DNA from 4 places in the Paenibacillus sp. J31P13 genome. Region 3 is predicted to be linked to each of the others. Evidence: riboswitches for the same ligand, from Rfam matches in the RefSeq annotation. Region 3 holds a riboswitch; each other region holds the start of a gene.
The links. Region 3 has a riboswitch for thiamine pyrophosphate ahead of thiC (phosphomethylpyrimidine synthase ThiC). Riboswitches for the same ligand answer to the same signal wherever they lie in the genome.

Region 1 (8,210 bases), on a different contig from region 3:
CCAAACTTTACAGACTCACCCAACTATCCATACTATCCAAACTTTTAGGTGCTCCCAAATCTCCAAACCATATGGACTTATCAGTCTCACTCAACTATCCATACCAGTTAAACTATACAGACTCGCCCAACTATCCTTACTATCCAAACTTTTAGGTGCTCCCAAATCTCCAAACCACGTGGACTTTCAGTCTTACTCAACTACTCATACCATTCAAACTTTACAGACTCACCTTACTATCCAGACTATCCAAATTTTACAGACTCAACCTACTATCCAAACTATCCAGTCTTTCAGGTACTCCCAAATCTCCAAACCACATGGACTTTTTAGTCTCACTCAGCTATCCATACTATTTAAACTTTACAGACTCGCCCAACAATCTAGACTACCCAAACTTTCATGTACTCCCAAATCTCTAAACCACATGGAATTTTCACTCTCACCTAACTCTCCAGATCATCCAAACCTCCCAGACTCTCCAGAGCCTCTTAAGTCAGAGTCTCCCACTTTGCCCACATTTCTTGCGGATTCAGCTCATATATATCGTTTTCCCTAAACATAATCTGGTGCATAATAAACTCTCTGCGTAAGGTAGCGAAATCATCATGGAAGCCTTTGATAAACGTATTGATTTCCTTTTCCGTATATTTCTGTCCCTTCGACAAGTGTGAGGCGATATGCTGAAGCGCAATTAGTTTTTTCTTATGCTGGGCAGGGATATGCTTGAGCTTCCCATCTCCTGTAAAAAAGTTTCTGATGACAGAAGCCTGCAAACGCTCGTGATTCTCATCCATGTTTTCTATTTCTCCTTCTGCGGCGGCATTCCGATAAATAAGCTGTTCGGCAGCGCTCGCGTTGTTTTTAATAAAATAGTGATTCAACGAAAAATAAATAGTGTTCTTTTCCCTGCGCTCATTGATTAAGCTTGCTTCCCTAAGTTTGGTCGCATGATGGGTAATTGTGGCTGGCGTAACAGCCAGCTTCTCAGCCAAAGCTTGACCATTCAGCTCACCGCCTGCCAACATGATCAGCATTTTGATTCTTGTCGCATCCGCCAATGCTTTGTGGTAAGCCACAACCTTTTCTAATTGCATCGAAACAACTCCTACTGGATCTTTGATTTACCGATGATCATTTTAAATGGATGAGTATTATTTTGATTTTACGACCATCAACAATTTTAACACTCATCTAATTAGATGCTTGATTAATTAGATATTAATCGAAGAAGTGTCAACTGTCAAACCTATTTATTTTGAACAAAAAAAAGCTCAAACAGTATTCCTGCTTGAGCTTTCCGAGAACTCCTTATCCTGTCTAACCCACACTTCCGAACAGCCCTTCTTGACCATAATCTATTTACTGATTCTCAGCATCCACGATGCTTTTTCCCCTTAATCCCTATACTGATTCTCATCATCCACAATGCCATCCTTTAATCCATATACTGATTCTCATCATCCGCAATGCCATTTCCCATTAATCCGTATACTGATTCTCATCATCCGCGATGCTTTGAATGTCTTCTGAGCTTATGCTTATGTACGTGTAACCCTCTGCCTGCTGCTTCTTCAACGCTTTTTCTTTAAAAAACTTCGGACTGCCCTCACCCGCATCTTCATCGTATACAAGCAGAATACCATCAGTCTTGCGAAATAAAAGTTCGTCCCGCGCCGTAAACTGCCATATGCCGTCATAAGGCTGATTGCTGACTGAGGCGTAATAATCGACACCCTTTAGCACCTCCGCATAAAATTCCTTCTTATCGTCCTTCCATTTTTCATCAGGATTCGCATACGCCGAAATAATAGAGAGCCTTAGCTGCGGATAGATTTCTTTTAAGGCAATCACAACCTCGCACGCCCATAAATCAACGCCATATTGCCCTGGGGTTATGACCCACTCCAGTCCATCCTCAATAAGTGGAACCAGCTTTCCAGCCAAAGCCTTCTTAATATAAATGATGCCCTCATGCTTCTGGTTAAAAATATTAAGCTCATGCGCACGGTAGCCGGTAACGAGTAAATTTTTCATTTATTCAACGCCTTTTCGGATAATTATGGTTTACATCTCTCCAGTGTATGCTATAGTATAAAAAATACAAAATTGAATATTGATCTATTTATTTCACTAGGGGAGCCAAACGGCTGAGACGAAGCGATTGCTTCGGACCCTTGGAACCTGATCTGGATTATACCAGCGGAGGGAAGTGGAGCAGAGGCTTTCAATCTTATACATACGCGCTGCGTTGTTTAATTTGGGACCCGCTCGTTTCCTTTTGGAAATGGGTGGGTCTTTATTTGTTTAGGGGTGTTGTCTATTTCTTCTATGGTTTCGCTTCACCAAGTAAGCTTTTCCTTCCCTTCAGCTTCTAAGTCGCCTCTCTTCAGCGACATTTCTTTGGAAGTACAGAAGGGAGAATTCGTCTCTATTATCGGAGCAAGCGGCTCGGGAAAAAGCACCCTGTTCAAGATGATAGCAGGTCTACTTGAGCCAATCAGCGGACAAATCCAGCTTTACGGAAAACCTACCGCGAAGCGGTTAGGGAAAGTAGCTTACATGCCGCAAAAGGATTTGCTGCTCCCTTGGAGGACTATTCTCGGCAATTGCTCCCTCCCACTGGAGCTAGCCAAGCAAAAGGGCAGCTCTCTTGCCGGCATTGCGCAAATACGTGAACAGCTAGAGCGCTTTGGTCTAGGCGATTATGCGGATGCTTACCCCGATGAACTGTCCGGCGGCATGAAGCAGCGTGCCGCTTTCCTGCGCACAATCGTAACGGGTCAAGAGCTCCTCCTCCTTGATGAACCATTCGGGGCGCTTGATGCTATGACCAAACGTGACATGCAGAGATGGCTGCTATCGCTTTGGGGTGAACTCAATAAAACCGTCCTCTTCATTACACATGATCTTGAAGAGGCTATTCTACTGAGTGATCGTATATATGTTCTTCCGAGTGACAGCAAACAGGCTTTACAGGAAATCAAGGTCAACCTGCCGAGGCCGAGACATTACGAAATGAATTTTGAGGCTGAATTGATCATGCTTCGGCAAGATTTGGAGAGAAGACTGCATGCGCAAACTGCCCTTTAGAAAATGGCTTGACGACTATGGTCTCTTCCTTCTTCTGTTTCTGTTCATCCTGATTTCTTGGGAAGGAATCGTGCGCCTAGGCTGGGTACCTGCCTTTATCATTCCCGCTCCCTCTGCTGCTGCTAATGCATTAATCCAGGATAGCCATCTATTACTGGGCAAACATTTAGTTGCTACATTGCGAGAAGTTGCGCTTGGCTTCCTGCTGTCTGTTAGCGTAGGCGTTGCTCTTGCTGTTGCCATGCATTCCTTCCGCACGCTCGAAAAAGCACTTTATCCCTTCATTGTCATCAGTCAAACCGTTCCGCTTATCGCCTTGTCGCCCATCTTCATCATGTGGTTTGGTTATACCATATGGAGCAAGGTCGCCGTTGTATTCCTGACTGCTTTCTTCCCAATTGTCGTCAGCACCTATGACGGGCTTCGCAAAACGGATAAGGAGTACAGCGAGCTGCTGCAGACGATGGGAGCGACGAACTGGGACATTTTTCGCAAAATAAAAATCCCGATGTGTCTGCCTTCTTTCTTCTCCGGCCTTAAGCTGTCCATCGTTTATTGCGTCGTTGGTGCGGCGATTGGCGAATGGCTGGGTGGTAATGAGGGGCTCGGGTATTACACTCGGCGCATGTCGAGTAATTTAAACACCGACTCCATGTTCGCAGCAGTCCTTGTATTGTCACTGCTAGGCATTCTTTTATTTGCAGCTATTATGCTTTTGGAGAACATTACATTGAAGAAAAGAGGAACAAAGAAATGATAGAAATAATTGTACATAAACATTTAAAATCCAAACGGGTGCTGTCCCTTATACTCGTCTGCATTATAGCGATCGTGATGAGCGGCTGCGGCGGCACGAACAATAGCGCCAATCAAGAACCGACAGCTTCTCCCGCTCCTGATACCGAGCAGCCGCTCCAAAAAGTTAGCATCATGCTGGATTGGTATCCCAACGCCGTTCATTCCTTCTTGTACGCGGCTCAGAAGAATGAATATTTTAAAAAGCAAGGCTTGGAAGTAGATATTCAGATGCCAGCTGATACGAATGATGCTTTGAAGCTTGTGGCTGCCGGCAAAGTCGATCTAGCACTAAGCTACCAGCCACAGGTATTAATGGCACGTGGAGAAGACATACCGGTTAAATCCATTGCAGCAATCGTTCGCCATCCGCTTAACCATTTGATGGTACCAGAAGGCGGCAGCGTTAAATCTCCTAAAGATCTGGTCGGCAAAAAAGTAGGCTTCTCATCCATCCCTCTATACGAAGCGATGATGCGTACAATGACAGCGCATGACGGCGGCGACTCCCAAAAGGTCGAGATGATTGATGTAGGCTTCTCCTTCATTCCTGCCATTTCAACCAATAAAGTAGATGCCATTATCGGCGGCTTTATCAATCATGAGCAATTGCTGCTTGCCAAGGAAGGACATCCGATGACGGCAATCAATCCTACCGACTTTGGTGTACCCGATTATTATGAGCTGGTACTCGTTGCTAGTGATCAAGGCTTGAAGGATAAACAGGACTTGTTCAAAAAGTTCATGGCTGCTGTTATCGAGGGTCAGCATTTCGTAGAGCAAAATTCAGAACAAGCGCTTGCGATATTGTTCCAGCATGAGGATCAAACCTCGCCGCTTGATCAAGAAATCGAAACGAAAAGCTTAGATATTCTCATCCCGCTGATGGATGCTGGGGATCAAGATTTCGGCTTTCAGGATGCTCTATCCTGGGACAAAGTGAGGGTATGGTTAGTCGATAATGAGCTGCTGCCCCCTAAAATTAAAGCTGAGGATGCATTTTTCAATCTGTAATTTTCACTCATTATGATGCGATAGAGGAGAGAATTCGATGAAGGTATACAAAGTTTTAACGATAGCCGGATCGGACAGCGGTGGCGGTGCAGGTATTCAAGCAGATTTGAAAACCTTTCAGGAATTAGGGGCATACGGTATGACCGTTATTACAGCCGTTACTGCACAAAACACGCTCGGCGTACAGGGTGTGTATCCGATGGACAGCTCTGCTATTAGCAAGCAGCTTGATTCCATTGGAGAGGATCTGACGCCGGATGCTGTAAAAACAGGAATGCTGTTTAGCAGCGAGATCATTCGTATTACAGCCGACAAATTCAAGCAATATAACTGGCGCAACCTTGTCATCGATCCGGTCATGGTCGCCAAAGGCGGCTCCTCTCTGCTCCAGCAGGAAGCCATTCAGTCGCTGGTTGAGCATTTAGTTCCGCTTGCGCTCGTCACAACGCCCAACATTCCTGAGGCAGAGCTGCTAACGAGAATGGCTATCCGCAGCATGAGCGATCGAGAAGAAGCAGCTAGACGCTTGATCGGGATGGGCTCACGTTACGTCGTTATAAAAGGCGGCCATGATACTGAAAGTGATCGAATTATTGATCTTGTATACGATGGAGACAGCTTCGTCTATATGGAGAGTAATCGAATTGATACTCGTCATACACATGGAACGGGCTGTACCTATTCCGCTGCGGTTGCTGCTGAACTGGCAATGGGCAAAACCGTTGCCGAAGCTGTTCAAACTGCCAAAAGCTTTATCCAAGCTGCCATAGAGGACCAGCTTGGATTAGGCTGCGGTCACGGACCCACAAACCACTTTGCTTATGGTCGAAGACTGCGGGGGCTATGCCCTATCACGAGCCAGTGAAGTGGGTTCATTCGAGAGCTGGGAGCTTCTCCAATATTTCTTTGATACGCTCTTATGTATGAGGGACTGCTGTACTTATTGACTACTTGGTTGCAACAGCTCATCCACCCGATTCATCTCAGGATGAGCAGGAGCAGTCGCTTCATCCTGATCCTCAGAAGTCTCCTCTAGGAATCGGTCCAAACATCATATTCAATGCTTGCTTCTTCAGCTAGCACTTTGTTCATCTTCGTTTGTTCTAGGGATAAAAAAAAGCCGCAGCTATGCTGCGGCTTCAAAGGAATATCTATTTTTGTCCTCTACTGCTTTATCCTCCCACTTGCTGTTCTTTATTCGCTTTTCGATTCGGAATGCGGTCAAAGATACGCGCACTATGCTTGGATAAAAATTTAATAGTTGGCTGATCAACATATCGATTCATGAGATGAGCCAACCCAAATATAACGATTAGTGAAACGAGTACGGTTATTATTAAATTGAGTCCATATGATAAATAAGGGGAAAACTTCAAGAACATAAAGCTGGAAAGCGTACAAATAACAGTGAAATGAACCAGATAGAGCGAGAATGAGATTTTACCTAAAAACGCGAACGGCTTGCTCGCAAAAAGTGCCTGCATCAAGCTGGAATTGAGTACAGCCGTCATAATGAAGAAAGCTCCTATTACGTGGTAGAAAATAAAAAATGAAAACGTTGGCTGGTTCCATACGAGTGGTTCATAAATCGTACCAACCCAGTTCACATACGGAAATGAGCCTACATACAATCCGACAACCATCAGTATCACATTAATCCACGGTCGCTTAATGAATTCTAATCGGTTCTTTTCACTGCTGTTGTGCAAATCGCTCAGCAGCAAGCCTAGAATGAAAGCCAAATAATACGAATCCAAATAATAATACATGAGTATGGGGTAAATGATAAACCGAATTTTGAATTTTCCCAGCAGCAGCAGGAATGCGAAAATTAAAAATGAACCAAAAAGCTCATATGTCATCGTCCACAACACCGGATTGAACTTAGAACCATACGTAAAAAAATTATGGTACAAGCCTTCTTTCAGCAGAGTCCACACGCTAGGCATAAAGGCGTAAGGGTCTTGCATGGACGATTTTGTTACTGCGCTAACTTCCCCAAACCAGCCCACGCCTACTAAAATGACTAGATAAGCTAGCAAAACTGAAGCAAATGCAGGAACGGCTAGTCGAAAATACCTTCTAGCCGCGCTCGAATATATGATTGCATTATCCTTGCTTCGAAAAAAACGATAGCTGAGAACATAGCCGCTTAAAACAAAAAATAGACAAACGGAAAAATTACCGTTAAATAGTAGATTGAATGGCGTTTGTGAAGCCGGTAATTCAAAAGAAAAATGAGAGATTTCTCCATTCCCTTCAAACACCGACGGCAAAAAAACTTGGAAAAAGTGAGCGAGTACAACGATAAATGCAGCCGCACCCCGTAATCCGTCTAAAAATATTAATTTTGATTTCATAACCATCCACCTATTCTATTAACCGACAATACCTGAACGCTCAATACTCTTCATAAAGTATCTTTGTACTTCCAGGTACATGATCACAATCGGTAAAATAACCAGCATACAGGCAGCCATAATTGTCGATTGATCAATATTGGAGGTTACTGTTCCACCTGTCGATTTGTTCATCGACTCCCCGAGCAGCGGCAGCATCATCGGCAGCGTAAATTTATCACGATCTACGAGCATTATAACAGGTTCGAAAAAATCATTCCAATGCCAGACCGTAGAAAGAATCGATACAACAAGCAATGGAGGTGTAACAACCGGAAGAACGATCCGGAAGAAGGTCTTGAATGCGCCACAGCCATCAACCCGAGCAGCATCCTCAAGCTCGACCGGCAGGCCGCGGAAAAATTGCCGGAATATAAAAATGAATAATGCCCCGCGCAATCCATGAGCAAAGAAACTAGGAACGATCATTGGAAGATACGTATTGATCCAGCCAAAAGCCTTATACTCTATGAACATTGGAATAATGATCGTTTGCGGTGGCACGATCATCGTAAACATGGCTAATCCAAACAATATTTCCCGGCCAGGAAATTTGAATCTAGCAAATCCATAACCGACAAAAGCACAGGAAGCAACTTGGCCGATTACAGATAAGATCGTGAGCAATGCTGTGTTTTTAAAGTATTGCAGGAAGTTAAGAAGTGAGTATGCCTCATAATACCCTCTAAAGTTGAAATTTTTTGGAACCCAGTGAACAGTGGGATCAACGAGATCGGTAACCGATTTGAAGGATGTTGTGATCATGAACAGAAATGGATATAAGAAAACAAATGATAATCCAATTAGAAATAAATAAATAAATAATCGGTAGAAACGAAAACCTAGTCCCTTTAATTTAAGAAGTACGGGGTTTGTATTTTTAACTGCCAACGCCTTAGGAACCGATTG
Region 2 (8,210 bases), 340 kb from region 3:
TTCAAAGAACGACGCCTGAATCGATGGAGCAGCTTGGACAAGACTATGGCTTTATTCACTATTCCACACGGATCAGCGGTCCAAGGCCTTTGAGCAAGCTCGTTCTTCAAGATGTTCATGATCGTGCCCAAATCTTCCTTGACGGTGTTTATCAAGGCGTTATTGAGCGCAACAAGCATGACCTAAAGCTTGAATACGTAGATACGGATATCACATTCGCTATTCCACCGGAGGGCGCTACTTTAGAGATTTTAGTAGAAAACTTGGGCCGCGTAAATTATGGCTGGAAGCTGAGAGATCCGAAGGGAATTACAGAAGGAGTTCGTTTCGAAAGGCAGTTCCTCTATCACTGGAATATCCACACCTTGCCGCTGGATCAATTGGACGGATTGTCCTTCTCAGAGACTCCTCTGGAAACAAAAAATGATTCCGAGCCTACCTTCTATCGCGCGAAATTCCAAGTAGATGAGCTGGCGGATACCTTTATCAACATGCAAGGCTGGACCAAAGGCGTTGTATATATTAACGGTTTCAATCTCGGAAGATACTGGGAAGTCGGCCCGCAGCAAACACTCTATCTTCCCGCTCCACTCCTTCAATTAGGAGAAAATGAGCTGATCATCCTTGAGCTTCATAAGACAAGCGATGCTGCTGTTACATTACAGAACTATCCTGTTTTAGGCTAACTTACAGCTTAAGCAGACCTATGATATTGCTATAATCGACATCCAAACACCTAGCGGTTTGGATGTCATTTTTTTATGTACAGAGATGAGGGTTAGGGTTATTATACGTGTAGATGGGGGGAATTTTGAGAATGAAAGAAAGAGAAGATATTATACAGCTTATACAGCAGGATGAATGGATGATGTCGGTTTTGAGAACAGCCCAAGCTTTGCATTTACCAGACTGGTGGGTGTGTGCTGGATTTGTGAGAGGTAAGATCTGGGATGTGCTTCATGGCTACAGCGAGAGGACGCCTACTGCGGATATAGATGTTATTTATTTCGATGAAAGCAATTTAGATGAGGCTGAAGAAAAGAAGTGGGAAGCGCAGCTTAGTAGAATGATGCCGAACCTCCCTTGGTCTGTCAAAAATGAAGCTAGAATGCATCTCATTGACAATGCGTTGCCTTATTCCTCCTGCACAGATGCGATGTCCAAGTTTCCAGAAACAGCCACCGCACTTGGACTTTCTCTCGATGATAAGCAGCAGCTTGTTTTCACCGCTCCTTGCGGCATTGACGATGTTCTTAACTTGCGGATTAAGCCAACGCCCTTTTTCGCGAAGTCGGAAGACAAAATGAAAGAATATGAAGCTCGTTTAAGAAAGAAAAATTGGATAGCCCTCTGGCCAAAGCTCCAGATTGAGTCCCTATCTGAGAGTACGAGTACGGACGCTCTCAATGAGAGAGTTTGATTAGCAATATCCTGTTTCCGTCCGGGTCGTAAAAACGAGCCCTAGAAGTCATTCCAAGGCTCGCTTTTATTGAAATATACAACCGAATGAATGGATACTCTGTGCAGTAATAATATACACATCGTCTAAGTTTTTTCTAATAAAACTGCTCTAGCTGCTGAATCCCAGCTTACGTGAAGTCCCAGCTCAGCAGCAAGATCACGTATTTGCACATATCCCGTCGCTTCAGACTTCATGGATGGAAGCTCTTTGCCGTTAACGGTTACGTTTGTGCCCGTCCAATCTATTTTCGCACCAAATGCCTCACCCAAAGCTCTTGCTGGAACCCAAGTGAACCCATTCAGCAGATATCCACTCGATATGACCTCAGCGTTATAGAGAATAACAATTGGCTCCGAATCCTTAAGCTTCTCAGGCTGCTGCACATGCTTGTTTGCCAGTACATCGTATTTTGCTAATCCATATTGTTTTATTATGGATTTTAATTTTGACGCATACGTCGGATCAGTCGCATATCCTGATGCCTGCAGGGCATCCGCTTGTTGTTCTGGCGTCTGTGCTTTACGGACCCGCTCATAACGCGCATTATTGAACAACAAATCAGCATCCTTATAATAATGATACACACTCTTATAGGCACGAAAAGCTGCTCTCATACTTACATTGCGACCATCAATATATTCCCATGTTCCTTTAACAACAGCTTCACCCTGCCAGTAAGCATTTGTCTGGCCGCTGCCGACCTTAATGCCGCCTAAGTTGTTCCACGGATGAATAACCCCGCCGGTCTCTAGCAAATTTTGCGCTAGTCGTACGGAAGGAAATAGCTTTGAACCCTCTTGCGTTACACGTATAACCGTTGGCGCCAATGTCGCAAAAAATTGATCTCTTGTCAAAGCTGCCATCTCTTGACTCCTTTCTCCCGCCTTTTGTGAATGATGCCTCCCAATGATATGGAATAACCATGCGGTCCTTATCTTCTTATGCAGAGACAACCTCAGTCGCAATGGACAAAGCGGCAGGAAAGAATACCATTTCAATAAAATAGGAGCCGTTTCATAGGATCGATCATAGATCGCATGAAACGGCTCCTTTCTTCTATTCTATTCTGTAAAATCTTTGCGTATTGGTTAGCAAGGTTTCCATGACGCGATCAAGGGGCAGCTCTTTTATTCGCGCGATATGCTGCGCTGCAACAGCAGCCATTGCTGGCCGAGTCGTTTCTCCCGCAAAGGGACCTTCGAATGGCCAAGGACCGTCAGTCTCTACCATAAGCAAGTCCAAAGGGTATTGTCTTACGAGACTTTGAATCTCTTCCTCATAAACGACATCAGGCGTGATGGAAACCATATAGCCGCTTGCGGCCATACGCTTGATCGTCTCCTCACTGCCTTTGAACCAGTGGAAATGCGCCTTGCGCACATCATGCTTGGCAAGGATGTCACATGCTTTATCTGCATCCTCATAAACGGCATGCAGCACAATCGGACGATCAGTCTCCGCAGCCAAAGCGGCGAACCTCTCGAGCAGTTTCAGATAAGGCGCCTCATCAAAAGATATGCCCTTTGATTCTAACTCTGTTCTCGTATAAAAAGGCAAACCAACCTCCCCGATTGCGAATGACTCGCCATCAGCATGGCGCGAGAGAATCCACGTGAACAGCTCATCTATCTTTGACTCTGACGGAATACTCTGCTCGGGATGAAAGCCGTAAGCTGGATGCACCCGCTTCCCATAGCGAAGCGCGAGTTCTCGGTTCACAATAGCAGATTGCAAATGCATCGAGACAGCTACCAAGGCTGATACGCCCTCGCTAAAGGCTCTATTCAGCAGCTCATCCCGCTCCTCCGCAGCATATAAATCAACATGAATATGCCCATCTATGTACCCGTTCATTTTACTTGTCATGTGTTAGACTCGCTCCTTCACACCGACCCTCAGCAGCTCGTAAATTCGCTGCTTCCGTTCATTAAACGCCGGATCCGTCCATAACGCTTCGCTGCGCGGCCGCTGAAATGTAACTTTGAATTCATTTAATACGACAGCTGGCGCCGCTGAGAGCACAATGATTCGATCAGACAAAAACAGCGCCTCTTCAATACTATGTGTAACGAGGAGCACCGATCTGCGGTTTTCCTCCCAAATCGACATAAGCCATTGCTGCATATGCAGCCTAGTTAGAGCATCCAGTGCACCGAATGGTTCATCCAGCAGCATCAGTCGCTGCGGTGCCAGCAGCGCACGAAGAAAGGACACTCGCTGCAGCATACCGCCTGATAATACATGCGGGTAGGCAGCTGCATATTCATCCAGCCCTATTCGCTCCAGCCATTCCTTCGTTTTCAGCTTGGCTTCTGCTCGATCAACACCCGAAATCGTGAGCGAAAGCTCAATATTCCCTGCTACGGTGAGCCACGGAAGCAGCGCGGATTGCTGTGGCATATACGAAATATGCCCCCGTTCTCCTGTTGTCTGCTCCCCGTTAATCCAGATTTCGCCTTCCGAAGGCTTCTGCAAGCCGCCAATGATCTGAAACAACGTTGTCTTCCCGCTGCCGGAAGGACCAATTATGGACACAAACTCTCCATCCCCAACCGTAAGCGAGATGCCGCCAAGCACCTCTTTGCTAGAGGAACCTTTACCAAATTGCTTCCGAATTCCCTCCACCCGCAGCGTCTCACTGCGAATATCAGCTATATTCTTGTTCAAGTCTTCATCTCCTAAAGGTTTGCTGAGCAAACCTACTTCGTAAGCATGTGCTTGGTTTGCTGAGCAAACCTACTTCGTAAGCGTGTGCTTGGTTTGCGATGCAAACCTACTTCGTAAGCGTATGCTTGGTTTGCGCTGCAAACCTACTTCGTGTTACGATCACTTGCTGGTTGCCAGCGAATAATGAGCCGTTCTGCCAAGCTGACGATTCCGAACAACGATAAGCTGAAAATGACAATAATAACGACAGCTGCAAATACTCTGTCCGGCATGAATCCTTTGAATGACAGGATCATAAAGGAGCCAAGTCCTTTGTTGGAGCCGATCCATTCTGCTACAATTGCGCTTAGCACGCTATAAGAGGCAGCGATTTTCAAGCCTGAGAATAAATGAACGATGGCATGAGGAAGCTCCAATCGCCAGAACATCTGCCATTTGCTTATACCGATCATTTGTAAATAATTGCGCAGCTGCGCGTCTGGATTCGATAAGCCGCTAAGCATGGCAATAGAAACAGGGAAAAAACATACCATCATGACAAGAATTACCTTCGGCAGTTGTCCGTATCCGAAAAACATGGTCAAAATAGGCGCAATCGCAATAATGGGTACGCTTTGTGTTAATACGATCAATGGGTAAATGGCTCTGCGGACACCCGGAATAAAATGCAGCAAAGCGGCGAGCACAAAGCCCACCGCCGATCCTCCAACAAAACCGAGCAGCGTAAGCTGCACGGTCGCTCCTGTCTGTGTCATAAGCCTTGGCCAAATGGAAATGGCCTCTTGCACGATAGAGAGCGGTGATGGCAGCATCCATTCATCAATACCGCCCCATGTTACTGCCGCTTGCCAGCATGCGAGCACAAGCACCAGCGTAATGGCTGGCGGCCATACTTTAGACCACATGCTAATTCTATTGTCCATCAGGATATTTCTCCAGCAGTCTGCCCATCGAAGCACCTTTTGCCGGATTATAGTATATTTTCACTTGCGAAATAACGGATGGACAGCCCATCTCTGCCATCGCTTCGCTCATCGATTGTACAACGCTCAGCAGATGGCTAAGCTCGCCCTCCATTGTCGTTTCAAGCGGAGCTACGCGATAAGGAACGCCAGCTGCTTTAATAATATCGATAGCACGATCAACGTAAGGAAGAACACTTTCTCCGCCCGGTGTTGTTGGTAGTATTTGAATGCTAACTAAGGCGTTTGCCATTTGAATTCCTTCTTTCCCCTATTTTTTCACAATAATATCTTCTTTTACAACAAACATCTATTACTCCGGTAAAAACTCATTCGTAAATGCCTTTTCTGCTTCAAGCTCCTTCTCAAGCAGCTTGTGCTCAAACATCCAGTTCGCGTAATTTTCCCATACGCTGAGCTTTTGCTCGCCCCAACGCGGCGCATCGTCTGTATATTTTGGACTTAGCCACTTTTGGCTTGCACGCACAAGCTCAGCATTCAGATCAGGCTCAGCCTTGATCAAAATTTCTGCGGCATCCTCTGGATTTTCAATGCTGTATTCGTAGCCTTTAGCCGCAGCAGCTGTGAATGCTTTTACAATTTCCGGTTTCTCTGCAATCAATTTCTCGCTTGTCGCAAGCACGGGTGTATAGTAATCCAGTTTGTCGCTATAATCGGTCAAATAAACCATATTGATTTTTTCGCCGCGCAGCTCGGCTTCAACACCTGTCCACGCATAATAGATCCAAGCAAAATCAATATCTCGCTTAACTGCCGTAAAAAAATCACTTTCTCCCATGCTAATCAAATTCACTTTGCTGACATCCGCATTTTTTTCCTGCATAAGCGATTGAATAACCGCCTCCTCAACCGGAGCTCCCCAGCCGCCATACGTTTTGCCTTCGAACTTCTCCGGTGAATCGATGCCCTTTGCAACCGGTGAAGCGAAACCAGATGTATTGTGCTGAATAACCGCTGCGATAGAAACAAGTGGAACGCCTGCTATGCGAGCCATCGTAATGGATTCCTGGTAGCTTACGCCAAACTCCACTTTGCCCGAAGCAACCATTTGATCCGCGCCGCTTTGTCCAGGTTGAATAATTTCAACATCCAAGCCTTGCTCCTTGAAAAAACCTTTATCTCTAGCGACATAAAGTCCGGTATGATTCGTATTAGGCGTCCAGTCGAGCACGACTGATACCTTCTCGAGTGGCTTGTCAGCCCCACCTTGTTCCTGCTCATTTGTTTTCGGCGCATTATTGTTTGCCCCGCAGCCAGCAAGCGTTAATGCAAGCACTAGCATTGCCGTCATACTTCTCCACGACATTCGTACAGTGTTCCTCTGATTCATGATGTCCTTGTTCCCCTCTCCAAAGCTTCTATTTGTATAAGGTGACGAATCCTCATTAGTATCCGGTTAATGGACTACAATAAAACAAAAAAAGCGTCCTCCCAATCCGGAGGACGCCATAAATTCGGCTGTGCAGCTGTTTCAATCAGCACGTGGGATCACGTTGTGTGATCTTGCATGCTAATAAAACAGAGCTTCTGTCCCTACGCTGGCATTATCCAGATCAGGTTTAACGGGTCGGAATTGTAAAGAAAATCCCCTCTCAGCCGGCCTAACCAGCTCCCCGGAACATATTCGGTTTCGTCAACCACTTAATTGTATAGCAAAAACCGATCAAAAGGCTAGTGTTTTTTTGAAAATCATTATCACTAACTATCTATTGGCTTACCAAATTTCCAATTCAAGCGGCATTTTCATACTTCTGTGATTAAAGCTTCAGCAGTATTTTCTACTAGTAAGCTTTGAACCTCCCTATGCCCCTCTATATGTTCCTCCCCATGCTCTGAAGATATTAATAATTCTGTTTCCTCCTTAGCGGAAGAAGCAACTTTGCCAAAAGCTAAACAATAGGAAGCACTAAGCTCCTCTTTCGAAATCACACCGCCGGTTAATTGCTCCAGCTTCTCTATATACCCTAATTGGTCATTTTCTGTGTTCAACTCTGCTAATGTTAGCTTCATATAAACGAAACCCGCCTCTGTATACAATTGTTCAAGCTGCTTAAGGGTATACTGCATTTTCGCCAGCTGCAGCGCCTTTGTATGGGAAGGGTCTAAGTATTCTCGTATATTTTCATAGTAAAAACGATTCGCAAAGCAGCCGATCAACCAGCCGCTCGGCTTCAGCAGACTTATAAGTTTTTTCATCTCCTGCGGTGTCCCGTAATCATGTGTATGGTGTATCATAATGCCGTCTAGCCCCTCATCCGGCAAGCGCCAGCTTTCCTGCTCAGTGGAACGGAACACAACGCTCATGCCTGATGACTCTGCCACCCTCGCTGCAAGCTGATTCTGCTCAACACCAAACCACCTTGCACCAGGAAATTGCTTTTTCATCTTCAATAGCATGGCTCCGCAGCCGCAGCCAATCTCCATAATGGAGCAGTTCTCGTGCTTATACTCATATGATTCCCGTTGAATAACTATGTGGAAGTCGTTTCTTATAGGGGATGCAAGACAGGGATGAAAACCCCACTTCTCTAAAAAGCCGTCTTCCTTGTTTTTCTGGCGCCGCTCCGGCTCAGATTTAAAGGATTCGCTCCCATAATGATGAATGAACGTATCCCCGCAGAGCATATGCCTATAGCCAGCCAACCTCAGCCTCAGCCCGTAATCCTCACCTTCAAACCCAGCAATCGCCGCATTCTCATCGAGAGCCCCTGCTTTCTGATACGCTTCACGTTTCATGAGCAAGCAGCAGCGACTGAGCGTTATACGCTCATCCCATTTGCTCTTATCCAGATTCGCATGCAGTGCTGATGCAAACAGCTCGAGTTCCTCTATCGTTTGATAGGCGGCTGATATTATTGTGGAATAGACTTCTGAATTCGTAGTAGGCGAGACTGCGCCAATTCCGCTTTCACTTAGCAAGCACCGCTTCAGTCCGTATAGCCAACCTGGTGTAACAATCATATTGTAATCGAGGAGCATAATAAGCTCTCCAGCTGCGATCTCTATTCCCTGATTGCAGGCTTTGGAGTACCCCATATCGTATCCATTGGATATAATCTTTATATCTTTTTGATCCTTTGCCCATTCCACCGTCTCAT
Region 3 (8,210 bases):
TTGCAAAAGTTCAGGAGATCGCAGTTGCGGTTGCAAAAACTCTGGAAACCGGAGTCATTGCTGCAAAAGTTCAGGAGATCGAAGCGGCGTTAACCTCATTCTTTCGCAGATTGGAGTAGGCACACCGAATATCAGAATTCATTTTAGCGGCGGATTCCATACTGGAATATTCTTAGGCATTGTTGCCAATAGTGTCGTTATTAATGTGAAGGGTGTCGTCTCTTATATTAAGATTACTACAATTACTGCCGTCGATGTGGGTGTCCGCTGCAGGTTAAAAAGAAAAACCAAATGTAAATGCAAAAAAAAACACTAAATAAGGAAACTGGAGTTCCTGCAACTACGGAATTCCAGTTTTCCAATCCCTTTAATTTTCGATACTCATTTAGGCTTCGAAACAGCCACTGATTGATTTAGTTTCCCCTTTAGTTCCCTATAAAATCACTCTGTTTTATTGATATGAATAGCTTTACTTCTTAAAGCCATGATCCGTAATTGGCTTGTAACACTTAATATAGTGAATATTGGAAATATCAAATCATTCATAGCGTACACATCATCAAATAATGGTTCTATACCAATTATTATAGCCATAGGGATCGAAATTGCTCTTACAACAATCCAAGCTGTAAGTGAATGCCACATGAATATTCTACTCATTTTGGTCTCAACCACCTTTCACGGTTAGCTTGAAACGAAATTAGACATCTTCATTTAAATGAGCTTTCATATACATTTCTAAATCCGGACCTTGTGAATTTGCTAATATGTGATCGACCCAAGCCCCCCTCTCATAATGAAGAACTCGCATCTCCCATACACACATATTAGGGCCGCTAAGCGTAATCTCTTGCATGTCACTAGGAGACTCAAATGGTGATCATTAATAGGTTACATAGAACATTCGGGGAAATCATGAGATAAATTGAAATCATACACTATATATTCTCCAAAAATTGACTATGACCTTTCAATAAAGAAGGCCGCCGATTTAATAATCGGCAGCCTTCTTCCTATATTTGCTCAATAACCTCATCTATTTATAAATAACGCTGCCACCCTTAACAAACTCCTGCGCCTTCTCTAACATACCTGCTTCAAATGTATCCTGTTCCTCTTGCTCCAGAACTCTCGTAGATTGACGGATATCATGTGAAATCCTCATGCTGCAAAACTTCGGTCCGCACATGGAACAGAAATGTGCCGTCTTAGCTCCTTCGGCTGGCAATGTCTCATCATGATATTCGAGTGCCCTCTCCGGGTCCAATGATAAATGAAATTGATCACGCCAGCGAAATTCAAAGCGGGCTTTAGAGAGAGCATTGTCGCGATCTTGCGCACCCTTATGTCCTTTTGCTAAATCTGCTGCATGAGCTGCTATTTTGTAAGTGATAACTCCTACACGTACATCTTCCTTATTCGGTAAACCAAGATGCTCTTTAGGAGTGACATAACATAGCATAGCCGTGCCGAACCAACCAATCATCGCCGCGCCAATGGCAGAAGTAATATGATCATAACCGGGAGCAATATCTGTCGTAAGTGGACCTAATGTATAGAAAGGAGCTTCATTGCACATTTCAAGCTGCTTATCCATATTCTCTTTAATCAAATGCATTGGCACATGTCCCGGTCCTTCGACCATGGTCTGAACATCATGACGCCAAGCGATTGCGGTTAATTCTCCCAATGTCTCTAATTCAGCAAATTGTGCTTCATCATTAGCATCAGCAATGGAACCTGGACGCAGCCCATCACCTAGTGAGAAAGAGACATCATACTTCTTCATGATTTCGCATATTTCTTCAAAATGTGTATATAAAAAGTTCTCTTTATGATGTGCAAGACACCAAGCCGCCATGATGGAGCCGCCTCTTGATACGATGCCTGTCATTCGCTTTGCAGTAAGCGGAATATAGCGAAGCAAAACGCCAGCATGAATGGTGAAATAATCAACCCCTTGTTCGGCTTGCTCGATAAGGGTATCGCGATAAATCTCCCATGTTAAATCTTCTGCTTTACCATTCACTTTTTCTAGTGCTTGATATATGGGTACCGTTCCAATCGGAACAGGAGAATTACGAATGATCCACTCACGCGTTGTGTGAATGTTTTTTCCCGTGGATAAATCCATGATGTTGTCTGCACCCCAGCGTGTCGCCCATCTCATCTTCTCCACCTCTTCCTCTATGGAAGAGGATACCGCGGAATTTCCAATATTGGCGTTGATCTTCACCAAAAAATTCCGTCCGATGATCATCGGCTCACTCTCTGGGTGATTGATATTCGCTGGAATAATGGCACGACCGCGCGCGACCTCATCCCTTACAAATTCCGGTGTTACGTTCTCACGAATGGCAACGTACTCCATTTCCGAAGTAATGATTCCCTTACGTGCATAATGCATTTGAGTGACATTCTTTTCTCCTTTTGCTCGCAGCGGTTTTCGTTGAAGCGCTGGAAATACTTCAGCCGCGGCTTTACCCTGCGCGTTTCCGTTATCTTCAGGCTTTATGGCTCTTCCTTCATAAGCTTCTGCATCTCCGCGTTCCTCGATCCACCTTAAGCGATTGGGCTGCAAGCCTTGACGGATATCCGTATGGGCATCGGTATCCGTATAGGCACCACTTGTGTCATAGACTTGAATCGGTGCATTCTCCTCATCTCCGTGAATGCCCGAGGTTGGACTGAGTGTAATTTCCCGCATGGGCACCAAAATGTCTGGTCGTGAACCCTCTACATATACTTTTTGACTTGCTGGAAAAGCTGATAGATTAATTGGATCCTTCTTCATTTCGCTTGTCATCTCAATTCCTCCTATAGGGTGATTTGATCAAGCGGAGTATGTTCTACTCCATAAAAAAGGCCGCCCCTGAATAAGAGGCGGTCTTAGAGTAGACAAATAGAAATAAAACTCCATTTCCTCCGCTGGCATTATCCAGATCAGGTTTGACGGTCGATAGTTATAACTATCCTCTCAGCCTGGTCCCACCAAGCTCCCGTGACTATATAATTGCTACTCAAGAGTATAACTCAAAAGTAAGAAATATCCAAGTATACTTCATCATTTAAAAGCAATCATGGGAGAAATCCCATTAGTTTTTTTACCTGGTTTGCATTTTCTGTCGTAGTGAGTATTTCTAGAAGTGTAAAGGCTACTGTAAAAGCCGTTGATGGGTTAAATGAAGTAATGATATGGTTATCTATGACGACGGGTTGATCTGGAATGACGTTTGCTCCCATCTCTTCTAATTGAAATTGTCGCTTACGATTATTTAGATTATAGGTCGTCGCGTTTCGCCCCTTTAGAATCCCACTTTTACCAAGCGGCAGCGCCCCTACACAAATGGATGCGATGATTTTCCCTTGTCTATCAAATTCACGGATAAATTGGAGCACATCGGCGCGATAGGCATCTTCGTAAAAACCGGCTTCTTCAAATCCGCCTGGTACGGCTAAAGCATCAAATTGTTCAGCTGTCACCTCTGATAAAACCTTCTCAGGTATTACCGTAAAATTCCAGGTGCATTTCAGTTCCTTTCGTGTTCCAACTGTAACAAGTTCCGTTGATCCATCTCCCTCTGCTTTATTCCATCCGATCACATCTGTAAACACGCTTGCTTCAACGGCTTCAAAACCATTCGGTAGAAGTAAACATACTTTTTTCACATGAATCATCTCCTTTGTATTGAATCATATGATAGAATAACTCATCAGTAAAATTGAAATAACTAATTTATATATTTAGAATTTCTGATAACAATCCCGATACATGGAGGAGATAGAAATCGAAATCCGTCAATTTCAATCATTCAAAGCAGTCGTGGAGTTGAATAGCTTCACAAAGGCAGCTCAAAGTCTCCAGTACTCACAGGCATCTATCACTTCTCATATACAGCAGCTTGAAGATGAGATTGGTGTTCCTTTGTTTGACCGATTAGGCAAGCAAATTCAACTCACCATGGTAGGGCAGGAACTTTATCATTATGTAGTAGAGTTACTGTCCGTCTATTCAAAAATTACACATATTTCTTCTGATGACTCCACAATAAAAGGTGATCTCCGCATAGGTGCATCCGAAACGATGACCGTATACAAACTTGGAGAGGTGTTATCCACGTATAAAATGCAATATCCAGAGGTTACGATATCCCTAATAAATGATAATTGTATGCCTCTGCGTGAACGACTGCATTCAGGTGAGCTAGACATTGCGATAACATTAGAACCACAGGTTAGCGATCCACAACTAATAACTGAAGTCTACTCCGAAGAGCCTTTGGTCTTTGTAGGGGAAAGTAACCATTCGATTAAAACCATAGAAGAGGCAAATGGTGAGTGTATCATTTTTAGTGAGAAAAATTGTTCGTTAAGACGATTCTTTGAAGGATATTTAGTTGAGAAGGGAATTGGGACATCTAATTATTTGGAATTCACAAGTATGGAGGCTATGAAACAGTGTGTTGCAAGCGGATTAGGGATTAGCTTGATGCCAAACATAAGTGTGGAAGCATTGCTGCGAGACAATAAACTGAAAATGATAGCATCTTCTTGTGAAAATCTTATGTTTTATGCCCAAATCTCTTATCATAAAAATAAATGGTTGTCCAAAGCTCATAGGAAGTTCATTGAGATGGTTTTGAGCCATGATTCTAAATAGTCCGATGATCTTTAATAAAAAAAAGAAGCCCCAAAAGGGACTTCTTTACCTAGTCTTTAATTGCTGCTATCATGAGGAAAATAGGACGACGAAGCTCATCGCGCATGCCGTCAATCGATTCCAGCATTTCTTGCGTCGGTTGAGGCTCCGAAACCTTCGTAATTCTAAAGCCTGCTTGAATCAGTCCGTTCATATGAGTAGCAACCGTTCTATGGTATTTAACGACATCATTGTCCAAAAATCTTGCATGCCGCGACCCTTCACTGCTGTAATCATCAACTGGCCAATGCAATCTCTCACCATTCGGTCCGTAGTGCCAGTCTTGTGCAGCAAGCGCAGTGAAAACCGGATGTTCAAATGAGAGAACGAAAGTCCCGCCAGGGGCTAAGCATTCATAAATTTTGTTGCAAATACTATCGAAATCCTCCACGTAGTGGAGTGCAAGCGAGCTTAGCACCACATCAAATTCCCCTGCTGGAAAATCGATGTCTTCGATAGCAAGTCGTTGATACGAAATGTCTGAATCATTGGTCATCGCTCTAGCCCGCTCCAACATATTCTCTGAAAGATCTACGCCCACCACTGACTTAGCTCCCAGTTCACGCGCATATCGGCAATGCCAGCCAAAGCCACAACCAAGATCAAGCACCTTTTTATCGCGCAGCTCAGGAAGCATTGCACGGAGCTCCGTCCATTCCCCAGCAGCATTTAGTCCATCAACCGAACGAGGCATCTGGCTGTAATTTTCAAAAAAACCTAAATCATCATATTTATTTTGTTTCATAAAATGAAAGCCTCCACTATTGAATATTATTGTCTGGTCAAAAAATAATGTTTTGTATTGAGTCTCTAACATTCTTTTTAGATGACTTGAAATTTCTTAAGGGCATATGCTAAGCCATCCTCATTAACGCTTTTCGTCACGAAATCTGCCTTTTCTTTCAAACTATCGCTTGCATTTCCCATGGCAATCCCAATCTTAGCCGCTCGAAGCATCTCTATATCATTTCCACCATCCCCGAAGGCCATTGCTCCTTCCGAACTAATGTTAAAATGTTTTAATACCTTTTTTAATGCTCTCGCTTTGGTGTTGCCTTTTCTCTCAATATTATACGCGTTTGGTATATTACTTCCCCAATGATAAAACTGAAGATCGCTTGACCATTTATTATAATCTTCAATAACACCCTTGTCTAAAAATAAACACATACCCATATATTCCACAACATGCTCAGGGAACAGATTCGGAATCTCATGGCAATCTATATGTTTCAAAATGGGTAGAGCAATCTCTTTCGCTTGTCCGTTTGAGTATGATTCTTCTATGCCGAAACAAGATAAATGATCGCCCTTTACATGGCTTATTTCGACCAAACGATCAGAGTCTTCCTTGGAAATAGGGTCTTTGTAAATTTCTTTTCCATCCAATCTTATGTAAGCACCGCTAAAGTTAATAAAGTTATGAACACCAAGCAATTCCCCTACCGACTTTGCAAAAAAGTATGATCGACCCGTAGCTAATACGACATGAATACCTTTTTCTTGTAATTTCTTGATGCTTTGAATAGCTGATACCGGTACTTTCTCTGTTTCATTATCTACAACGGTTCCGTCAACATCGAAGAAAACAATTTTTATACTCATTAAATTCCCCCGCTATGGTTCCATTCTATCATTAATGCGAATAGACCTGCTTTCTTCTAAGCTTCAATCATAACCGCCTTCTGCTGCTGGCAGTTCCTTATATACCGCTTTTTCCTCAACGATGTTTCGTATAAATTCTCGTAATTCCTTTAGCTGCTTGGCATCATCCGTTAGCTCGCAATTTTCCTCAGACCATACAAACGCTTCTTTTTTCCCAGCTACTGTTACTTCCCAATTATCAACACTATAAGGAGTCTGTAAGCACCCTTTTTTAGATGGTTTGAGCTTTTTCTTTCCCATTATATTAATCTTTTTCATTTTCTCATAAATACTTTGCATCTCATCCGTTGTAAAAGTAAAGCTTGCATTCGCAGTTCCCTTCACAACCAAATCTTTTGTAATTGTATCATCATAGGTATTAAATTCATTCTTATTAACTTCTCCGTAACCGTAACGAACCAAGAAATCGAAGTCGCTGGGCATTTCATTTGGCATACTATTTTGAACCTTATTTACTTCCTTAGTCCGATTCTCAACATTGGAGTTTGCCCCCCGCTCCGTTTCCGTACTACAGCCACTAGTCATCAATAATAGAACAAATAACATAGAGCATAATCGTTTCACATCTATTCCCCCTTAATTTTTCCATATAAAAGGATAGACGAAACTAGATCATTATTGTTGCAAACCCTTATCTTTCCCAGACTCTTGCCACATCCATCAAGACTAATCCATCGAAACGGAGTTTATAAATATCGGGCATATCTAGTCCCTTCCAAAAACTAATGTCATAGGATTTATCATAATACTTCATGATTAAGACCATCATGTTGCCATGCGTTCCAACCGCTATATTTTTACCCTTATTATTTTGCAAAAGCTCAAACAAGGCTTCTACTCCTCGTTTTTGTGCCACAACATTTGACTCTCCACCTTCCCATGCAAAAGATTCATCTTGCCATACCTTTGTTATGGCACTTTCAAAATCATCAATAGGATTAGAGGATAGCTCTCTTTCTTTGAATCCTTCTTTTATTATGATTTCAGTCCTCTTATTCTTAGAAATTCCTTCTACCGTCTCTATTGCACGCCTATAAGGGCTTGATATGACAATATCTATTTTCTCCTGTGAAAGAATTTGAGTTACTCCCCTTGCATCTTCTAGACCACGCGAAGATAGAGGTCTCCCCCTCTCATCTGCCGTATAAACCGAGTGTGCATGCCGAACCAAATAAATAGTCGTTATCATTTCTCTTTCCTCATTTCCGTTCAAATGATCCATCTCCTCGTTTATTTGAATCCTATATTTATTTGTGAGTTTTACTCAATGAAAGCTCCCCTTGCAAGGGAGATATTATCCAACTTATTAAATCATTTTCCGAATCACAAGTATAGATTAATTAGAAATATCTAACTCCTCATGAGAAAAAGAGCAGGCGCCACGGCACCTGCTCTGCAATCGTAAATATCCCATTTACGTTTCAATAAAACTTATATGTTTTAATCCTCTTGTTATACGTTTATGGAATGCTTCGTACGAGCGATTTGCGTAGCTTCAACCATGTTGCGCAAGGAAGCGACCGTTTCTTCGAATCCGCGCGTTTTCAATCCGCAGTCCGGATTGATCCAGAAAAGCTTTGGATCCAGTACTCGCAAGGCGCGTTCGATCATACTCGTCATTTCTTCCACTCGTGGAATACGCGGACTGTGGATGTCGTATACACCTAAGCCGATACCCAGCTTATAAGTATTCAGCTCAAAGCTGTGAATCAATTCACCATGGCTGCGTGATGTCTCGATTGAAATAACATCTGCATCCATTGCTTCAATGGAATTAATCATGTCATGGAACTCACAATAACACATATGCGTATGAATTTGTGTCGTGTCCTGAACCGTACAGGTA
Region 4 (8,210 bases), on a different contig from region 3:
GACCTCCTATTACGAAAGGATCCTCGTTCCAACTTGTAACCATCCTCTTCAGCCCCCTCCTACAAAATGTATAAGCTCTACAACAGAGCCGCTATGAAGCTTTGTATCCGCCCATAATGCGCGTTGCACAATTACGCCGTCCAGCTCGATAATGAGCTTTTTATTATGTTGTCCTAGAGCTATAACCAGCTCCTCGACGGTCTTCGCAGCCGTTTGCTCTTCGATTCCGTTCACCATCAATCGCCTCTGCTCTCGTCCATGCACGGCCCCAGCGAAGTGGATGCTTTCCAGTAATGAACGACAGACGCCTGCTGGATCTGAGCTGCCCACAATTGCAGATACAGCGCATATTCGCGTCGCTCCAGCAGCAAGTACCTCATTCACATTCTCTTCCGTAATGCCGCCTATCGCCACAAACGGTATGGATACTGCCCTTGCTGCCTCTGTAACATAGCTTGTGGTAACAGCAGCTCGCCCCGGCTTCGTATCCGTTGGAAAAACAGGTCCTACACCGATATAATCAGCACCGTTTTGTTCTGCATCCAAAGCTTGCTTCACATGATGTGTTGAGATGCCAATAATTCGATCAGGTCCTAACATCCGCCTTGCCTCTGCAATGGACATATCATCTTGCCCTAAATGAACGCCATCTGCACCCGACTCCAGAACGATATCCGGATAATCGTTAATGATGAAGGGTACGTTGTATTTTCTAGTTAAAACCCGCAATGCTTTAGCTTGTTCCAGCACCTCTGCTCTTGTACCTGTTTTATTTCGAAGCTGTAAAATTTGCGCCCCTCCGACCAGCGCCTGCTCCATTACTTCAATCATGGGTCTCCCCGGATGATTGGCCTCAGCGGTTATGACGTACAATTGAAAGTCCAGCCAATTTTTTTTGCTCATTCGTTCTCATCCCCTCTTTCTAAAATCGATTTCAGTCTTATTACTCCAACAAACCAAGTAAGTAATGTCTACAAATCGCAACCGCCTCATCTGAATCAGTCGTACCTTGTACGAGCACTCGTCCATCCCCAAAAATAACAAGCCGCAAATCATTGGGAAGCATGGCACGCACGAGATAACGATTTACGGTTAATGAAATATTCATCTCTTTTAGATACGCTTCAACACTCACTAGGCTAAGTTTTCCGCCAAGACTCACCTGTACGGTATCCCTGCCGCAAAGCACCGCTGAACTTATTTCTTCGTCTTGTGAATCAAAATAAGGGCCGGTCTCTGTTCCTGTCTCTACCCATCCGTCATTGGCCCCTTCATCGTTCAGCTTGCCGCAGACGGGACAATCCTCCCTACCCGGCGGCAGCTTTGATTCCCTCAGCTTGAATGACCATAGATCAACACTTAGCCAAGTTTGACGCATTGCTGCTTCATTTCCGGTAAGCAGCTTGATCGCTTCTGCCGCTTGCAAGGAAGCTATAAAGGAAACTGCTGGAGCAAGTACACCAACCGTATCGCATGTATCAACTTCGCCCTCTGACTCCTTCACACCGATCAAGCAACGCAAACAAGCCGTTTGACCAGGTATGAGTGTTGCATTCATACCTTGAGCACCTGCAACACCGCCATAAATAAATGGAATTCTATGCTCAAAGCAACTGTCACTCATGACAAATCTTGTCGCTGCGTTATCAGTCCCATCAAGGACAACATGTACGCCAGCGGAAAGATCTTCCGCATTTCCTTTATTCACATCCACTACATATGGAGTAATATGAACTTCCCTATTTATTTTTTGAAGCTTATTAGCTGCTGCTACAGCCTTTGGAAGGATGGCTAACGCATCGGCTTCATCGAACAATGTTTGCCTTTGCAAATTACTAGGCTCCACGTAATCACGATCTACCAGCCTAACCTCTCCTACACCAGCTCGAACCATATGCTCCGCAAGAGCTGTGCCAAGCGCACCAACGCCGACAATAAGCACGCAAGAGTCAGCAAGCTTTAGTTGTCCCCTCTGGCCTATCTTAGAGAATCTAACTTGTCTCGAATAACGATCCGACCATATCGAATCTCCCTCATCATGCATGAATCATACTCCTTGCTGCTCTCAAGCAAAAGCTACACCTTTGTGAAAGCCGATTATTTCTGATTCCCAAAACAAAAAAACCTCCCAAACGGAATAATAAGAATTCCTCCTAGAGGTCTATACAAGCACTAAGAAAGTTTGAAGCACCGCTGTCATGCATACCTGTAACAGACTGCATGAACGGTTATCGCCGGGCGAAGATCGGTTTCACCAATCATCTCTGACAAGATGAAATGTGTCCTATCCAACAAAAAAAAACCGCTCCGGCGAAGGAGCGGTTGAAATGTGTCGTCAGTTACGAGTTCCCTTCCGAAAGTAGAAATACCGGAGGAAGGGCTGCTCTGTCATTCGTCCTATTCAAGCTGATACTTCAGCTCTCAGACAGAGTCGCACTCGCGCTTTGCATGAACGCACAATCCCACTTTCCTACGCTGGCATAACCCAGATCAGGTTCAAAGGGACCAAAGCATTCGCTTTATCTCAGCCGTAACGGCGCCCCTAGTGGATATCCTTGTTTGACTATACAGTCAAAGAAAGATTGCTGTCAACCCTGTATTTCCCATAACCACTACAAATCATGTTTACTTTATTCCGCTTTCCTTCATCAGTTTTTTCCAACGATTTGCCGTATGACGCCATGTAAATGTCTGATTCACTCGCTCACGGCTGCGGCGGCCTTGCTTCTGCCGCAGCTTCTTATCACTCAATAGCAGCTGTAATTTCTCCTTCAACCCCGCTTCAACAGCAGTCGGACTAACCAGATAACCCGTTACGCCATTTCGTATAATTTCTTTCATGCCTCCTGCACGAGTAGCAACAACAGGGACTCCACATGACATTGCCTCTACATTGACAAGACCAAATGCTTCTCGTTGACCTGACGGGACGACGGCGATATCGGCAACGAGCATCCAGCTGGGCACCTCAGAATGGGGTACGTAAGGAACAAAACGAACATGACCCGCGCTCTTTTTTCCTAACCGCTCCAACTTGCGCGCATATGCAGTTTTGCGATGCGACCCATAGAATGGACTCCCTACAATGACGACTAAAAGATCGGGATGTTTTCTTGCTAGCTCTGGAACGATGTTAAGCAAATGGTGCACGCCTTTGAGCGGAATAAGTCTTCCCATGAACAGCACAACTTTTTTGCCGGTCATTCCTCTTTTCTTTCGGAGTCTATTCCTTTCAGCTGCACCCTTAGGTGAGTATTGTGAAGGAAAGCGCACCGTATCGACACCAGGATAAATGACATGCAGCTTTGCAGCGATCTTAGGCACTTTGGATATGACGAGTTGCTTCAAAAATTGGCTGTTTACGATGATTTTATCAGCCGCGCTCAAACAAGCACGCAGTTTAGCAGGAGAAATATGCGCCGGGCTAATAAACGTAGAGGAATGCAAATAAAGCCAGACAGGTTTGCCTGGGTTTATTCCTTTGATAATGGGAACAAATTGCGGACGATTCTCGACATCTATGACATTTGGTACAAAACGTCGGACTGCATGTGAGACCGCATGAATATACTTCTGCTTGTTGGCCGCAGAGAACCTTTCACAAACAATACCTTTAAACTTACCTCTACGAGGCAGCCGATTGCTTAATCTTCCGAAAATTCGAGGTTCCGCATATGGCTTTAACAGTGGAGCGAATTTCTCTACAACCCTCTCAACAGAGCTGCTTCCTGGTGATGGAATAGGAAAGGAACCCGGGGTAACAATCGCAACTTTAATAGATGCCATTTATACGAAAGCCTCCTATATGATCTGCTATTTGCAGTATCATACGCTCCGTCCAAATGGTTTGACACGGCAATACGTTCGTTCTTAAAGCTTGATTTTCAATTGGAATAATCCTGCCTTGCGAGCAGCCATATAGATAATCACAACTAACGGTCCGATAAAAACACCAACCACTCCGACAAGCTTGAAGCCAACATACAAGCTTATGAGCGCTGACAATGAACCGATGCCTACGGCATCTCCAAGAATTTTTGGTTCCACGATACGCCGAAATACTGTAATGATAAGAAATAGCACGATTAGTCCTAAACCGGTGAAGACATCCCCGGTAAGCATGAGATAGGTGCCCCAAGGCACAAGCACAGACCCCGTTCCAAGGATCGGCATAATATCGACGATAATAATGAGTAAAGCGATGGCAAGTGGGTATTTTACATCCAAAATAAGCAAACCGACTAATGAAAGAATATATGTAAGGGCACTTAATATGAATTGTGATCGCAAGAAACCGAATATTGATTTTCTCAAGTTGACCAGCACTTCGCTAACCTGCGGCTGCGATTTCTCGTCAAACAGGGATAATACCGTCGTCTTCATCGTATTCAGGCTGTAACTCATCATATATACTGCAACTAAAAAAACGATAAAAAAAATAAACATGCCAGGGATGCTGGACGCGAATGCAAGCACCGAGTTGGATAAATTCCCTACTAAATTAGTAATGGCCCTCGTCAGCTCCATCAGCCAGGTTTCTATTGTTTCTGCGGTATCGGGAGGGAAATTTTGATAGAGGGATTGTGCTTGATTAATAAGATCATCAATCATGCTATTCGCATTCTCAAAATAGTTGGGCACTCTTTTGAAAAAAGCGATAAGCTCCGCAATGACCTTGACACCAAGCAAAGCAATCAAGCCAATTAATATGATCGAAAAAAGTGTACTAGAGATGGTGGCAGCCAGCAGTCTATTCATTCGAAACCTGTTCATTAACAAACCGTTAAGCGGCTCCAAAAATATAGCTATGACCAAAGCAAGCAAGAAGGGAGCTCCTACAGTAAATAGTAGGTATATCAGCAATAATCCAAGAGCAATAAATACAAGCGTCTTAATGGACAGAAAGCTTTCCCCCCTTCTATTATGCTATATGCAAGAAGTGGTGTTCATAAACCTTACAATTTGGTCTTTTCAAATACAGCCTTCCATCTACTCATACTCTAATCTAATATCGCGCTGCGTTGATGGAAATCAACAGATTTGTAATACATATCCTTCACAAGAAGGTTCGGACCACAGCATGACGCTGCTGGACAGTGGCAATTGACACTTTGTGCTAGCGTATGGTCAAGCCAGGTCTCAAAGATATCATCCAGCTTGGAGGAAGCAATATTGCCAAAAGAAGACACATCAGAGAAATCCGTTACGAAGACGTCGCCGGTAAATAAATTAACATTGAGACGATTTCGTCCGTCTGGATCATTTCGCATTGTTACATTCGGTTCGTTTGCCAATCTCGTCAGCAGCTTCCGTTCATTTTCCTGCTCGCTGCAATGATAGAAGGGCAGAGTACCAAAGAGCATCCAAACTGATTTGTCTCTCGTTAAAAGCAGACGATCAATTGCCTCTACCATTTGTTCCCTTGAGATCACTGGCAGATCCTTAGCGAAGGAACTCGGGTACATTGGATGCACTTCATGGCGCTGACAGCCCATCTCAACGATAAGTCTATGAATTTCGTCCATTTTATTGTGTGTTCGGTAGTTGATCATGGACTCCGCAGAAACGAGAACCCCGGTTTCACTTAAAAGCCGTGCATTTTCTATCATTCTGTCATAAAGCTTCGTCGCCGCCTGCAATGAAACACTATGTCCCGCCTTAGCGAAACCAATCTCATGGAAATCCTCCGGTGACGTGTAATTGAATGAAATATGCATAACATCTAGATAGGGAGCCAATTGCTCGTATCTGCTATATGGAAGAGTTATATTGGAATTGATTTGTGAACGAATGCCACGACTGCGGGCATATTGGAGTAAAGGCACCATATAGTCCTTTACCGTTCGATCGGAGAAGGAAGGCTCCCCGCCTGTAATGCTGATCGTCTCAAGATGCTCGACTTCCTCAAGTCTGTCCAGCATCTGTTTTAGAGGCATCTTTGCGGGTTCGTTTATAACGAGTGTATCGCCAACGGCACAATGCTCGCACCGCATATTGCATAAATTTGAAACGGTCATTTCGACACTGGTTAAACGATGTCTGCCATGCTGCTTCAACGAAGAAATCGGATCCCACGGATCATTCGTTGGGGATAGCGCAGTAAGTGTCTTGTAGGCATGTTGTGAGTCTATTGTATTCATTTATTCAGCACCTGACTTCATTTTCTGGAATGAAACATTCTCTTTTTATTGTAATCCTCGCTTCGGTAGGAAGCAAATAAATCAACAAAAAAAGAAAAAAGAAGCCTATTTGGCTCCTTTACGCATAGTGGATCAAACACTTGCAGCATGCACTTCTTCCGCAGTATCGTCATTCACTTTTACAATCATCATATTCAAATGCTTCGATAAATCCAACTCGTAAGGGGAATGAAGCTCTTCACCTGCTTCATTATACAAGACTCGGATAATCGGTCTATGCGGATAAGAGTGATTCAAATCTGCAACGACGCCCGTGTCTCCCGTTTGCAGCTTGACCGAAATACCGATTGGATAGATGGCTACCTTATCACGGAATAGCTGCAGCATTCGCTGCTCGTACAACGTACCAGAGCCTGCATATAAACGTTCCACAGCATCATGAGGCAGCATTGGCGTACTGTATACACGATTTGTTGTCATGGCATCGTAAGAATCTACTAAGCCGATCCATTTTGCATATTCATGTATATCATTTCCTTTTATACCACGCGGATAACCGCTCCCATCAATTCGTTCATGATGCTGCAGAGCGCAATGCGCAACAATGAGAGGAAGATTAGGCTCATCCTTTAACATCTGAAATCCGATCATAGCATGCTGCTGCATCTCTTCGAATTCTTCTTTCGTAAGGGAGCCCGGTTTTCTCAGCATATCGATTGAAATTCGGGTCTTTCCAATATCATGAAGAAGCGCACCCATACCAATCGTTGTGAGCTCATCTCGCGAATATCCATTCGCCATGCCAAGGAGAGTTGTATATACACACACATTTAAGGAATGTTGAAACAAATAATGATCGATGGAGTTCATATCCATCAGCATGATCATTGCATCCTCATGCGCCGATAAATCATCGATAATCATATTCATCATATCCTTGAGCGGTCGAGCTATATAAGGGTATGTCGCACCCTTCTTCAACTTTGGACGATCCATCATCTCACGAAAGCTTGTACGTACCTCTCGGAGTGCGATCTGCATCGTATCCTCACTGATTAAAGAAGGCATGATAATATCATCTGTCTTCGGATCAGCTATGTTCACATATTGTATTCCGCATTTTTCTAAACGGGAAATAAGACTATTGGTAAGCTCTATGTTTTCAGCTAAGAGGACTACGCCCTCTTGGGAAAATATTTTTTTCGCCAGCTTCATTCCTGGCTTACAATTCGCAATTGGCAGCAACCGCATTTTCTCGATCCTTCCCGTAAATGATATGCTAACTATTACATCGGAAAAAGCCGATCGTAATGTTAATGTAAGGGAAAATAGCGGAATCTGCAACCATTTTATTCTATTTATTCGACATATTTTGTCGACTTAAGATTAATTTTTCCTTATTTTGGTTCATTAAACCAATGAAATTGCTGACATTCCTGAAGCATTGTCGAATTCTGCAGTTGTTCCGCTATGACATCTCGTATAAATTCCGGCAAGTAAAAATGGTTTTCTTCCGCATCTGCGAGTGATTCATAACCTGCTCTAAAGCTGAACATATCGATCGTACCCAGCGAATAAATTCGTTCATCATCCAGCGGCTTTTCATTTATGCTTACGGATACAAGCTTGTTTCCGTCATCTCTTGATGAGTCATATACGATGGTCATGCCATCTACAGCCAGTGTGCCCAGCACAACGCCGCGAAAGCCGTAGCCCTTGAGCGGCTTATTAATGAACGCTGGGAGCAGTGCTTGCTCCAGCGCTTCCCAAATGTGCTTGCCGGCGATCTTCATTCGGCAAGGATTGATCGGAGACGGACAGAGGGCATGCAATTCGCCCGCTGTCACGTCTCCTTGCGCGAGGCCGCCGAGCAGCTGCCCCGTGTTGACGATGCCTATCTCGGCATCGGTCCAGCGGCGCAAGCCAGCGGCCAGCAAATTACCGAGCGGTGATTCTCGCTCGGCATCGGCGGGGAGCGGCGCATCCAGCCGAGCAATCACTCGGCTCAGGCGTTGCTGCGCCGCTTCGCGAAAGCCGCTGATAATTGCGGCGGCGTCCTCATGCTCTGTC

Region 1: another riboswitch for thiamine pyrophosphate. It lies ahead of AC0YOD_RS06375 (ABC transporter ATP-binding protein); the one in region 3 lies ahead of thiC (phosphomethylpyrimidine synthase ThiC).
Region 2: another riboswitch for thiamine pyrophosphate. It lies ahead of AC0YOD_RS02735 (ABC transporter substrate-binding protein); the one in region 3 lies ahead of thiC (phosphomethylpyrimidine synthase ThiC).
Region 4: another riboswitch for thiamine pyrophosphate. It lies ahead of AC0YOD_RS26260 (ThiF family adenylyltransferase); the one in region 3 lies ahead of thiC (phosphomethylpyrimidine synthase ThiC).

Annotation. Positions count from the first base shown of each region.
Region 1 is NZ_JBWDNR010000002.1:70,531-78,740, reverse strand. Features, by position in the region: gene AC0YOD_RS06385 (DUF2087 domain-containing protein) at 492-1,097, opposite strand; gene AC0YOD_RS06380 (SLOG family protein) at 1,483-2,037, opposite strand; TPP riboswitch at 2,126-2,228, shown strand; gene AC0YOD_RS06375 (ABC transporter ATP-binding protein) at 2,317-3,093, shown strand; gene AC0YOD_RS06370 (ABC transporter permease) at 3,074-3,850, shown strand; gene AC0YOD_RS06365 (ABC transporter substrate-binding protein) at 3,847-4,902, shown strand; gene thiD (bifunctional hydroxymethylpyrimidine kinase/phosphomethylpyrimidine kinase) at 4,940-5,767, shown strand; gene AC0YOD_RS06355 (acyltransferase family protein) at 6,075-7,262, opposite strand; gene AC0YOD_RS06350 (carbohydrate ABC transporter permease) at 7,281-8,210, opposite strand, start outside.
Region 2 is NZ_JBWDNR010000001.1:645,889-654,098, reverse strand. Features, by position in the region: gene AC0YOD_RS02770 (glycoside hydrolase family 35 protein) at 1-686, shown strand, start outside; gene AC0YOD_RS02765 (nucleotidyltransferase family protein) at 812-1,420, shown strand; gene AC0YOD_RS02760 (glucosaminidase domain-containing protein) at 1,546-2,325, opposite strand; gene AC0YOD_RS02755 (TatD family hydrolase) at 2,519-3,328, opposite strand; gene AC0YOD_RS02750 (ABC transporter ATP-binding protein) at 3,332-4,129, opposite strand; gene AC0YOD_RS02745 (ABC transporter permease) at 4,273-5,052, opposite strand; gene AC0YOD_RS02740 (thiamine-binding protein) at 5,042-5,344, opposite strand; gene AC0YOD_RS02735 (ABC transporter substrate-binding protein) at 5,405-6,403, opposite strand; TPP riboswitch at 6,626-6,738, opposite strand; gene AC0YOD_RS02730 (glycosyltransferase) at 6,856-8,210, opposite strand, start outside.
Region 3 is NZ_JBWDNR010000001.1:306,246-314,455, reverse strand. Features, by position in the region: gene AC0YOD_RS01230 (hypothetical protein) at 1-119, shown strand, start outside; gene thiC (phosphomethylpyrimidine synthase ThiC) at 1,037-2,806, opposite strand; TPP riboswitch at 2,904-3,013, opposite strand; gene AC0YOD_RS01220 (DJ-1/PfpI family protein) at 3,079-3,669, opposite strand; gene AC0YOD_RS01215 (LysR family transcriptional regulator) at 3,773-4,660, shown strand; gene AC0YOD_RS01210 (class I SAM-dependent methyltransferase) at 4,710-5,444, opposite strand; gene AC0YOD_RS01205 (Cof-type HAD-IIB family hydrolase) at 5,522-6,304, opposite strand; gene AC0YOD_RS01200 (hypothetical protein) at 6,368-6,928, opposite strand; gene AC0YOD_RS01195 (histidine phosphatase family protein) at 6,996-7,553, opposite strand; gene metE (5-methyltetrahydropteroyltriglutamate--homocysteine S-methyltransferase) at 7,817-8,210, opposite strand, start outside.
Region 4 is NZ_JBWDNR010000014.1:8,515-16,724, forward strand. Features, by position in the region: gene AC0YOD_RS26250 (thiazole synthase) at 1-43, opposite strand, end outside; gene thiE (thiamine phosphate synthase) at 49-903, opposite strand; gene AC0YOD_RS26260 (ThiF family adenylyltransferase) at 944-2,044, opposite strand; TPP riboswitch at 2,451-2,554, opposite strand; gene AC0YOD_RS26265 (glycosyltransferase family 4 protein) at 2,626-3,786, opposite strand; gene ytvI (sporulation integral membrane protein YtvI) at 3,871-4,902, opposite strand; gene yfkAB (radical SAM/CxCxxxxC motif protein YfkAB) at 5,001-6,140, opposite strand; gene AC0YOD_RS26280 (HD-GYP domain-containing protein) at 6,273-7,391, opposite strand; gene AC0YOD_RS26285 (bifunctional metallophosphatase/5'-nucleotidase) at 7,538-8,210, opposite strand, start outside.